DNA from 3 places in the Oerskovia paurometabola genome. Region 2 is predicted to be linked to each of the others. Evidence: riboswitches for the same ligand, from Rfam matches in the RefSeq annotation. Region 2 holds a riboswitch; each other region holds the start of a gene.
What was found. Region 2 has a riboswitch for S-adenosylmethionine ahead of JOD48_RS13215 (ABC transporter substrate-binding protein). Riboswitches for the same ligand answer to the same signal wherever they lie in the genome.

Region 1 (3,242 bases), 2.2 Mb from region 2:
TGACTGCATGTGCGCTCATGGCACGTCCTCCGGTGGTCGTCGGAGTTCGCCGTGCCGGCCCCTCCGCGCTTGCCCCCCTCCTGATAGAGAGGGACCTGGTCGTCACCCGGGGCACCCCACCGCGGAGGAGGGTTGCCGGCCAGCAAACCGGGGTTTTGCGCTGGCACTCATGACCTGGTGTCCAGGATGGTCGAGGCGCGCGGAGCGTGTCAACCGGTGGGCACAGCGTCTCGGATGATGAGCAGAGGCAACCTGTCAGGTGGGCAGATCCGGCGAATCGGACGCTGTCGCGAGACTCTCGACCCGCTGCGCGTCGGAGCGGTACATGGCCGCGTGCTCCCGGAAGTCGTCGCGTCCGGTCGCGGCCGCACGCTCGTCCGTGAACGCCGCGAGCTCGTCGAGCCGCGCGACCACGACGGTCAGGACCTCCCGGCGCGAGTACGGCATCCCGTACGCGCGGACCAGGGCGTCGAGGCGCGCCAACGGGTCCAGCCGCCCGACGACGTCGCTCCCCTCCGACTCCCCCGCGTCCGCCACGAGGGGCGCGAGCCGGTAGCCGAGGTAGGCCAGGTCCCAGATCCGGGGGCCGGGGCTCGCGGTGTCGAAGTCGATGAGCCCGACCACGGCCCCGTCACGGAAGACCAGGTTGTACGGGGCGACGTCGTTGTGGCACACGACCTCGGCAGGCTCGTGCGGTGCGGTCTGCCAGGTGGGGGCCGCCGGCAGAGCGTCGGGGACGAGGGCGGCGGCGCCTGTGTCGAGGAACCCGACGCTCGCGTCGTGCACGCGCCGCAGCAGCGCGCCCGCGTCCCGGAGCACCGACTCGTCCCAGACCCACGGTGGCAGCGGGTAGTTCCCGACGTCACCGGGGAGGAACGACAGCACCTCGCGCCCCTGCTCGTCCGTCCCGAGCGGCTCCGGCACCTCGGCGACGCCCTGTGCGCGCAGGTGCCGCAGGAGCGCCTGGACCGTGGGCGTCCAGGGCCCTGCGGTGCGGCGGACGGTGTCGCCTCGCCGCACCACGGTCGTCGAGTTCCCACCGGCCAGGGGCTCCTCGGCCTGGTCGGGCGCGCGGTCGGGTTCGGGGAGGTGGCTCATGCGCAGGAACCTAGCCCGACCACCCTGCGAGACACCTGTTCTTTTCCGTGGTCACGGTGGCGTACGATCCGACGCAACCATCCAGAGCGGCTGAGTGACTTGGCACGATGACGCCGCAGCAACCCCCCGGTGACGGGCGAGGGTGCTACCGCCACGACCGATGGAGGATCACCATGAGTGCCCCCGACCGCGCGACCGCTGCCCCGGTCCCCGACGCCCGTCCCGCCGACGGGTACGCCGGCGACATCACGCCCCAGCAGGCGTGGACCCTTCTCCAGAACGACCCGAGCGCCGTCCTCGTGGACGTCCGCACCGACGCCGAGTGGCGCTTCGTCGGGGTCCCCGACCTGTCCTCGACGGGCCGCGCGCCCGTCCTGACCCAGTGGGTCGACGTCGCGGGCCGCCCGAACCCGGCGTTCGTCGCGGAGCTCACCGCGGCCGGGCTGAGCCCTGAGCGTCCGGTCGTCTTCCTGTGCCGCTCGGGAGCCCGCTCGATCGGCGCGGCCAAGGCCGCGACCGCCGCGGGGCTGGGTCCCGCGTACAACGTCCTCGAGGGTTTCGAGGGAGCGCTCGACGGCGCCGGTCACCGTGGTTCCGACGGCTGGCGCGCCGCGGGCCTGCCCTGGACGCAGTCGTGAGCGCCGCGACCGGGGACGGCGTGCTCCGCATCCCCGCCGGCGTCCCGGGCGGCTCGGGTCGTGGCCCCCTCCCCCGTTCGGTCCGTCCCGACACGCTCGCGGTGCGCGGCGGCCACGCCCGCACCAACTTCGAGGAGACGAGCGAGGCGCTCTTCCTCACGCAGGGCTACGTGTACGGGAGCGCCGCGGAGGCCGAGGCCGCGTTCACGGGCGAGGTCGACCGCTTCATCTACTCGCGCTACGGCAACCCGACGGTGCACACGTTCGAGGAGCGGCTGCGCCTCATCGAGGGCGCCGAGGCCTGCTACGCGACCGCGTCGGGCATGTCCGCGGTCTTCACCTCGCTCGCGGCGCTGGTCGGTGCCGGGTCGCGCATCGTCGCGGCCCGCGCGCTGTTCGGCTCGTCGCTCGTGATCTTCGACGAGATCTTCGCCAAGTGGGGCGTGCGCACCGACTACGTCGACGGTCACGTGCTCTCGCAGTGGGAGGAGGCGCTGTCGACCCCCGCGGACGTCGTCTTCTTCGAGACCCCGTCCAACCCCATGCAGGACGTGATCGACGTGCGCCGCGTGAGCGAGCTCGCGCACGCCGCGGGTGCCGTCGTCGTGCTCGACAACGTGTTCGCCACCCCCGTCCTGCAGAAGCCGCTCGAGCTCGGCGCCGACGTCGTCGTGTACTCGGCGACCAAGCACATCGACGGGCAGGGCCGCGTGCTGGGCGGCGCGATCCTGGGTTCCGAGGAGTACGTCAAGGGACCCGTCCAGACCTTCATCCGCAACACGGGCCCCTCTCTCAGCGCGTTCAACGCCTGGGTCCTGGTCAAGGGGCTCGAGACGCTGTCGGTGCGCGTCAAGGCGCAGAACGCCTCGGCCCTCCAGGTCGCGACCGCGCTCGAGGAGCTGCCCGGCGTCACGGCCGTGCGCTACCCGTTCCTCGCCTCGCACCCGCAGGTCGAGCTCGCCAAGGCCCAGCAGAGCGGGGGCGGGACGGTCGTGACGTTCAACCTCGACGTGCCGGGCGCCGACGCCCCGGGCACCGACCCCGAGCTCCTCAAGAAGCGCACGTTCCAGTTCCTCGACGCGCTGCGGGTCGTGGACATCTCCAACAACCTGGGTGACGCCAAGTCGCTCATCACGCACCCCGCGACCACGACGCACCGCAAGCTGGGGCCGGACGGGCGTGCCGCCGTCGGGATCGCGGAGACGACCGTGCGCCTGTCGATCGGCCTCGAGGACCCGCTCGACCTGATCGAGGACGTCGAGCAGGCGCTGCGCCGCTGACCGTCCGGCCGGGTGCGGAGTACGTGTCGCGAAACCTGCCCGACGACGACACGTACTCCGCACCCAGCGGCCGCGCAGGAATACCCCGGCCGTATCCCGGGGTTGCACCAGGCGATGACTACCTCGCCGCGCCTCTCCGTCCTCGACCTCGTCCCCGTCCGCTCGGGACAGTCCTCCGCCCAGGCCATCGCCGCCTCCCTGGACCTCGTGCGCCTCGCCGACCGCC
Region 2 (3,242 bases):
AGGTCGTCGACCTCCTCGGGTGCCCGCTTGTTGATGTTGCGCGCGTTGGCCGAGAAGATCGTGCGCAGCACGTCGGGGTCCGAGCGCGTCAGGTTGTAGTAGTCGAAGTCGAAGTCCCCGGACTTCTTGAGCTCGGTGGACTCGGCGACCGTGACCTGCTTGAGCTGGAGGTCCACGCCGATCTTCGCGAGCTGCTGCTGGACGAGCTCGAGCGGCTCGGCCACCTGCCAGAACGTGACCGTGGTGGACAGCCGCTGACCGTCCTTGACCCGCACACCGTCGGCGCCCTCGACCCAGCCGGCGTCGTCGAGGAGCGCCTCCGCACCGTCCGGGTCGTACGCGAGGTCGTCCGAGACGTCGGCCCACAGCGGGGTCGAGTGCGACAGCACGCTCGTCGCAGGCTCGTCCTGCGGGGTCAGCAGGGTCGCGGCGATCTCCTCGCGGTCGATGCCCTTGCTGATCGCCTGCCGCACCGCCGGGTCGGCGGCGAGCGGTCGCGACTCGTTGGGGAAGAGGTTGAAGACGACGCCCGGGTTCGCCCGGTACGCGAGCCAGAAGCCGTTGCCGTCGAACTGCGGCAGGTCGACCGTGCTGATGGCCGCGGTCGCGTCGATCTGGCCCGAGAGCAGGCTGCCGGTACGCACGCTGGCCTCGGGCACGAACTTCACGGTCACGGTGTCGAGGTACGCCTCCCCGGTGTGGTCGTCGGCCCCGGAGGCCCAGTCGTAGCCGGCGACCTTCTCGAGCACGACCTCCTGGTCGAACGTGTAGGACCTCACCGCGAACGGCCCGGAGCCCACGAACTTCCCGGCGCACCGGTCCTCGACGCTGAGCGCGGCGGAAGCGGGCGAGAGCAGTCCGAGCGAGAACGTCGAGGACGCCTGGAGGAACTGCGCGCTGGGTGCCGAGAAGTCGACCCGCACGGTGCGGGGGTCCACGACCGTGGTTCCCTCGTACCCGACGAGGTAGGCAGAGCCGAGGGAGGCCGCCGCGCCGAGCTCGACGATCTTGTCGAAGTTCGTCTTGACCGCGGCCGCGTCGATCGGCGTGCCGTCGGCGAACGTCGGCCCCTCACGGAGCGCGAACGTGAAGCTCGTGGCGTCCGCGTCGACCTCCCAGCTCTCCGCGAGCCACGGCAGGATCTCTCCCGTGTCCGGGTCCTGCGCGGTGAGCGAGGCCACGGTCTGGCGGGCCGAGGCGATCGCGTCGTTGTTCCCGACCTGCTGGGGGTCGATGCAGTGCGAGTCGACCGTGACCGCGAAGGTGAGGTTGCCGCCCGGGACGGGCTCCGCCGTCGGGCCGGGGGACGCGCCGTCCGCGGTGCTGCCGCCACCGGAGCCGCACGCCCCGAGCAGGAGCGCCGTCGCGGCGAGGGAGGCCGCGACGAGCGCGCGGCGGGACGGGGCCGTGCGGCCGCCGGGCCCCGAGGGCCAGGTCGAGAGGGACATGCGAGCAGTGCTCCTTCGGTCGTGCGCGCCGTCGGTCCGGCACGGCCGGGGCGCTGAGGGGTCGCCGACGGACCGTGGGTGCGTCGGATCGACGCCGGGCTCACGGTGAGCGGCGGTGGGGGCCGTCAGGGGACGGCGAGGGTGGGACGGGATGTCGGCCGCACGTCAGGAGCGGCGAGGGTTCAGCCGCGTGTCAGCGACAACAGAGCACGAGGGTCCCCGCGTCGAGGCAGCGGACACCCCTGCCGTCGAGCCCCTGTTGCGTTCCGAGTGCGCGCATCGCCCGTTCCTCCGTGTGCTTACCGCGCCCGACGGGTCGCGGTCAGGTACCACCCGGAGCACCCCGTCACGTCGAAGGGTTGCTGGCCAGCGAGCCGGGTCTTGGCGCTGGCGCTCTTCACCTGCCGCACAGGAAAGCCGCCCGAGGCCACCGAGTCAAGGGGTGAGCAGACCGTCCCACCCCGTGAGACGACTCAGGACGCCTTGCGCTTGCGCCCCACGAGCACGAGGTCGTCGCGGTGCACGATCTCGCGGTCGTACCCCTCGCCGAGCTTGTCGCGCAGCTCGTGCGTCGAACGGCCGAGCAGGTCCGGGATGTCGCTCGAGTCGAACGCGACGAGGCCGCGCGCGATCACGCGCCCGTCGGGGGCGACGAGCTCGACGGGGTCGCCCGCGTCGAAGTCTCCCGTGACGCCGACCACGCCCGCGGGCAGCAGCGACGCGCGTCCGCCCAGGACCGCGGCGACCGCTCCCTCGTCGAGCTCGAGTCGTCCGCGCGTGCGGGCCGCGTGCGCGAGCCACAGGCGCCGGCGCGTGGTGCGCTTGCCCGTCACGGCGAACCAGGTCCCCACCTCGTGCCCCGCGAGCGCGCCCTCGGCGTGCGCGGCCTTGGTCAGGACGACCGGGATGCCCGAGCCCGTCGCGATGCGCACCGACTCGAGCTTGGTGAGCATGCCGCCGGTCCCGATCGAGCTGCCCCGGCCCGTGACCTCGATGCCTTCGAGGTCGAGGGCGGACCGGACCTCGCGGATGCGCTGCGTGCCCGGGCGCGAGGGCGGGCCGTCGTACAGGCCGTCGACGTCGGTCAGCAGGACCATCGCGTCGGCGCGCACCAGGTGCGAGACCAGGGCCGCGAGACGGTCGTTGTCCCCGAAGCGGATCTCGTCGGTCGCGACCGCGTCGTTCTCGTTGACGACCGGCACGATGCCCAGGTCCAGGAGCCGCTCGAGCGAGCGCTGCGCGTTGCGGTAGTGCCCGCGGCGGATGGTGTCCTCGGCCGTGAGGAGCACCTGGCCCACGCGGATGCCGTACTCGGCGAACGCCTGGGCGTAGCGGGCGACCAGGAGCCCCTGCCCCACCGAGGCCGCGGCCTGGGCCGTCGCGAGGTCGCGCGGTCGCGCGCTCAGGCCCAGCGGACCGATCCCCGCGGCGATCGCCCCCGACGTCACGAGCACGACCTGCCCGCCCGCCGCGTGGCGGGCCGCGATCACGTCGACGAGCGCGTGCAGGGCCGGGACGCTGAGGTGCCCGTCCGGTCCGGTGAGGGACGAGGAGCCGATCTTGACGACGACCCGGTGGGCCGTGGCGACCTGGGAGCGTGCGGAGAGCGCATTCACGGCCTCATCATCCCGCGCCGGGCGCTCGGACGGGGCGCCGTTTCACCGTGTGACACCTCACGGTGGGACGGCGTGGGCGGCATGCCGCCGGCCCGGGCCCGACGACGACGCTCCCCCTGGGCGCCCGCCCCGCCCGGGCGGCGGGGTCGAGACCCCCGGGGACGCCGCAGGGCGGGCA
Region 3 (3,242 bases), 2.6 Mb from region 2:
CAGGAGCGCGAGGCCGTCGTGCTCACCCTGGAGCCCGCCGAACGGCGCGCCCACGAGGATCGCGGGGCGCTCGGTGCCCACCGCGAGCTCGGTCGCGAGCACGCGGTACGCCTCGGTGACCGCGGCGTGGACCTCGGCGGCCGGCACGTCGATCGAGTCGGACACGAGCGCCGGCTCGTCGAGCTGCACCCACGGTGCACCGGCCGCGGCCAGGGCGCGCAGCAGCTCGACGTACACGGGCAGGACGTCCGCGAGGCGCGAGAGCGGGCTGAAGCCGGGCGCGCTGTCGTCGGCGGCCTTGGACAGCGCGAGGAACGTCACGGGCCCGACGACGACGGGCCGGGTCACGACGCCCGCGTCCTTGGCCTCGACGAACTGGCGCACGACGCGGTCGTCCGCGAAGCGGAACGGCGTGGACTCGCTGACCTCGGGGACCAGGTAGTGGTAGTTCGTGTCGAACCACTTGGTCATCTCGAGCGGGGCGTCCTCGCCGGCGCCGCGCGCGACCGTGAAGTAGCCCGCGAGGTCCAGCGCGCCCTTCTCGTCGGTGAGCGACGCGAAGCGCGACGGGACCGCCCCGAGGAGAGCGACGACGTCGAGCACCTGGTCGTAGTAGGAGAACGAGCCGGGCACGGCGCCCGACGAGGCGTCGAGGCCCAGGTCGACGAGACGCTGGGCGGCCGCGACGCGCAGCGCCGAGGCCGTGGCCTCGAGCTCGTCGGCCGTGGTCCTGCCGGCCCAGAAGGACTCGACGGCCTTCTTGAGCTCGCGGCGCGGGCCGATGCGGGGGTAGCCGAGGACGGAACCGGAGGGGAACGTGGGTGCACTCATGGTGAATACCTCTGAACTGGTCAGACCGAGGAGCTGCCCAGGGCAGGCTCGGCGGAGGGAAGGGGAGTGCCGGAGACCCACGGCCCGCTGGCCAGGTCGGGGGTGCGGGACGAGACGCCGCTGGCGTCCCCCGCTGCCCCACCGCCGAGGTCGACTCCCTCGAGCAGGTCTAGAGCGGCTTGGTGCTTGTTGAAGGTGTAGATGTGGAGGCCGGGCGCGCCGGCCGCGAGGACCTGGCGCGCGAGCTCGACCGAGTGCCGGATGCCCAGCGCGTGGCGCGCGTCCGGGTCCGGCTCCGCCTCGAGGGCCTCGACGACGCGGCGCGGCGCGGGGACGCCCGTGAGCTCCTCGACACGCGCGAGGCGGGCCGGGTCCGTCATGGGCAGGAGGCCCGCGAGGATCGGGATGGTCACGCCCGCGGCGCGCGCCTCGGCCACGAAGTCGATGTAGGAGGACGCCTCGTAGAAGAGCTGCGTGATCGCGAAGTCCGCTCCGGCCTGCTGCTTCTGCCAGAGGCGGCGCACCTCCTGGGTGCGGCTCGTGCCCGCGGCGAGGTTGCCGTCGGGGAACGTCGCGACCGCGATGGTCAGGGGGCGGGCCGCGCCGCGCAGCGCGACGCTCGGGCTCGCGGCGCAGCGTGCGGCCTCGACCTCGCGCAGCAGGGCCACGAGCTCGGTGCTCGACCGCACGCCGTCCTCGGCGGGGCGCCAGTCGGGCTGGTCGCGCGGAGGGTCCCCGCGCAGGGCGAGGAAGCTGCGCACGCCCGCGTCGAGGAAGTCCGTGATGACGTCCTCGACGTCCTCGCGCGAGGCGCCCACGCAGGTCAGGTGCGCGATGGGCAGCACGGGCGTGCCGTGCAGGAGCTGGCTGATGACGCGGCGCGAGGTCTCGCGGTCCGTGCCGGCCGCGCCGTAGGTGACCGACACGAAGTCGGGCGAGGTCGCGACGAGGCGGCGGGCCGTCTCCCAGAACTTGGGCGCGGCGTCGGGGCGGCGCGGGGGCATGAGCTCGAACGACACCGTGGGCCGCGGTGCCTCGTGCCCGAAGTGCCCCAGGTCGACGATGCTCATCGGGCGGCCGTCAGGAGGGTCGTGCTGGTGGTGGCCAGGGCGGCCGGACGGCTGGCGCGGGGGACCCCGGTGCGGTGCAGGGGTGCGCGGAAAGATGCCTCGGTCATGAATCGCTCCATCGAACCTGGCTGTAGCACCCGTACCCGCGAGAGGCTTCCGTTGGGGGGTTGCTGCGGTGTCAACGAGCCAGGACTCTCGACCGCTCTGGATGGTGTTGACGATCGTAGGGGGAATCCATGATCTGAGCCAATATCTGCTCGAAGCGTGAGACGGAGGGGTCCGGAGTGGTTCCTCGGCCCCGCTCCGGCGTCCGTCCACGCGGTCGCAGATCCCTTCGTCGGTCCCTGCGGTCGCCCTTCCAACGTACGCCTGTCGGCGCCCGCCCGGACCGCCGGGCGATCCTCCCCGACGTCGCCGCTATGCTCCGGGCGTGCCTCGCCGACGCAGCCAGCAGCAGGTCTCGTTCGTGCTCGACGACTCGTCCGAGGGTGTCGACCCGGGCTCGGGCGTCCCGGAGCCGACTCGTCGGGAGCGGACGCGACGCCCCCTCACCCGTACGGCACGACGGCGTCGCGCCGCCCGTCTGGTCGGCCTCGCCGTCGGTCTCGGAACGCTCGGGGTGGCGGCCGCGGTCGTCGTGACGCGCGACGGGGCGGCCCAGGACGACGCGCTCCAGACGCTCCGCTCGTCCGAGGACAGGATCTTCGACCTCACCTACGCGCCGCATGCCGAGTGGAGCGTCGACCGCGACGAGGGCGAGCCGTTCACCGTGGGGGACCTGCTGGTGATCCCGGGGCGCTCCGGGACCGTCGGGTACGACCTCGGGTCGGGCGACGAGCGCTGGCGGCTGGACGACCTGACCCGGCAGGTCTGCGCCGCCGACCAGGTGCGCGTCGAGGGAACGGCGGAGGTGTCGGCCTTCGTGTGCCTGGGCCAGGGGAAGGAGGCCACCGCGGCCCGACTCGTGAGCGTCGACGGTGCGGTGGTGGCCGAGGTAGAGATGGACCCACGCCGGGGCGAGGCGGTCGCCGGTCCCGGCGGGACGGTGCTCCAGGCCGCCAGAGACGAGACGGGGGTCGTGGTCCGGTCCGTCGACGTCCGGACGGGCACGGCGGCGTGGGAGCGACGGCTGACCGTGAGGGAGGACGCGCAGGACCCCCTGTGCGCGACGGAAGGTGATGCCGTCCGTGCGGTCTACCGGTCGGGGACGGTGGCGGTCCACGGATGTGGCGTCCTGTCCTACCTGACGCCTGGGGGGCAGGTCGTCGACGAACCACCGGGGATGGTGCAGGTCATCGCCCTGGGCAACGGGTCCTACCTCCGCTCGTCGGGGACGGCCGT

Region 1: another riboswitch for S-adenosylmethionine. It lies ahead of JOD48_RS03005 (rhodanese-like domain-containing protein); the one in region 2 lies ahead of JOD48_RS13215 (ABC transporter substrate-binding protein).
Region 3: another riboswitch for S-adenosylmethionine. It lies ahead of JOD48_RS01220 (methylenetetrahydrofolate reductase); the one in region 2 lies ahead of JOD48_RS13215 (ABC transporter substrate-binding protein).

The regions. Positions count from the first base shown of each region.
Region 1 is NZ_JAFBBV010000001.1:672,039-675,280, reverse strand. Features, by position in the region: gene JOD48_RS03015 (aminotransferase class V-fold PLP-dependent enzyme) at 1-19, opposite strand, end outside; SAM riboswitch class IV at 61-175, opposite strand; gene JOD48_RS03010 (phosphotransferase enzyme family protein) at 256-1,098, opposite strand; SAM riboswitch class I at 1,173-1,265, shown strand; gene JOD48_RS03005 (rhodanese-like domain-containing protein) at 1,272-1,736, shown strand; gene JOD48_RS03000 (O-succinylhomoserine sulfhydrylase) at 1,757-3,016, shown strand; gene JOD48_RS02995 (LLM class flavin-dependent oxidoreductase) at 3,131-3,242, shown strand, end outside.
Region 2 is NZ_JAFBBV010000001.1:2,911,860-2,915,101, forward strand. Features, by position in the region: gene JOD48_RS13215 (ABC transporter substrate-binding protein) at 1-1,448, opposite strand, end outside; SAM riboswitch class IV at 1,739-1,850, opposite strand; gene proB (glutamate 5-kinase) at 1,922-3,064, opposite strand.
Region 3 is NZ_JAFBBV010000001.1:267,886-271,127, forward strand. Features, by position in the region: gene metE (5-methyltetrahydropteroyltriglutamate--homocysteine S-methyltransferase) at 1-831, opposite strand, end outside; gene JOD48_RS01220 (methylenetetrahydrofolate reductase) at 852-1,901, opposite strand; SAM riboswitch class I at 2,014-2,116, opposite strand; gene JOD48_RS20020 (outer membrane protein assembly factor BamB family protein) at 2,332-3,242, shown strand, end outside.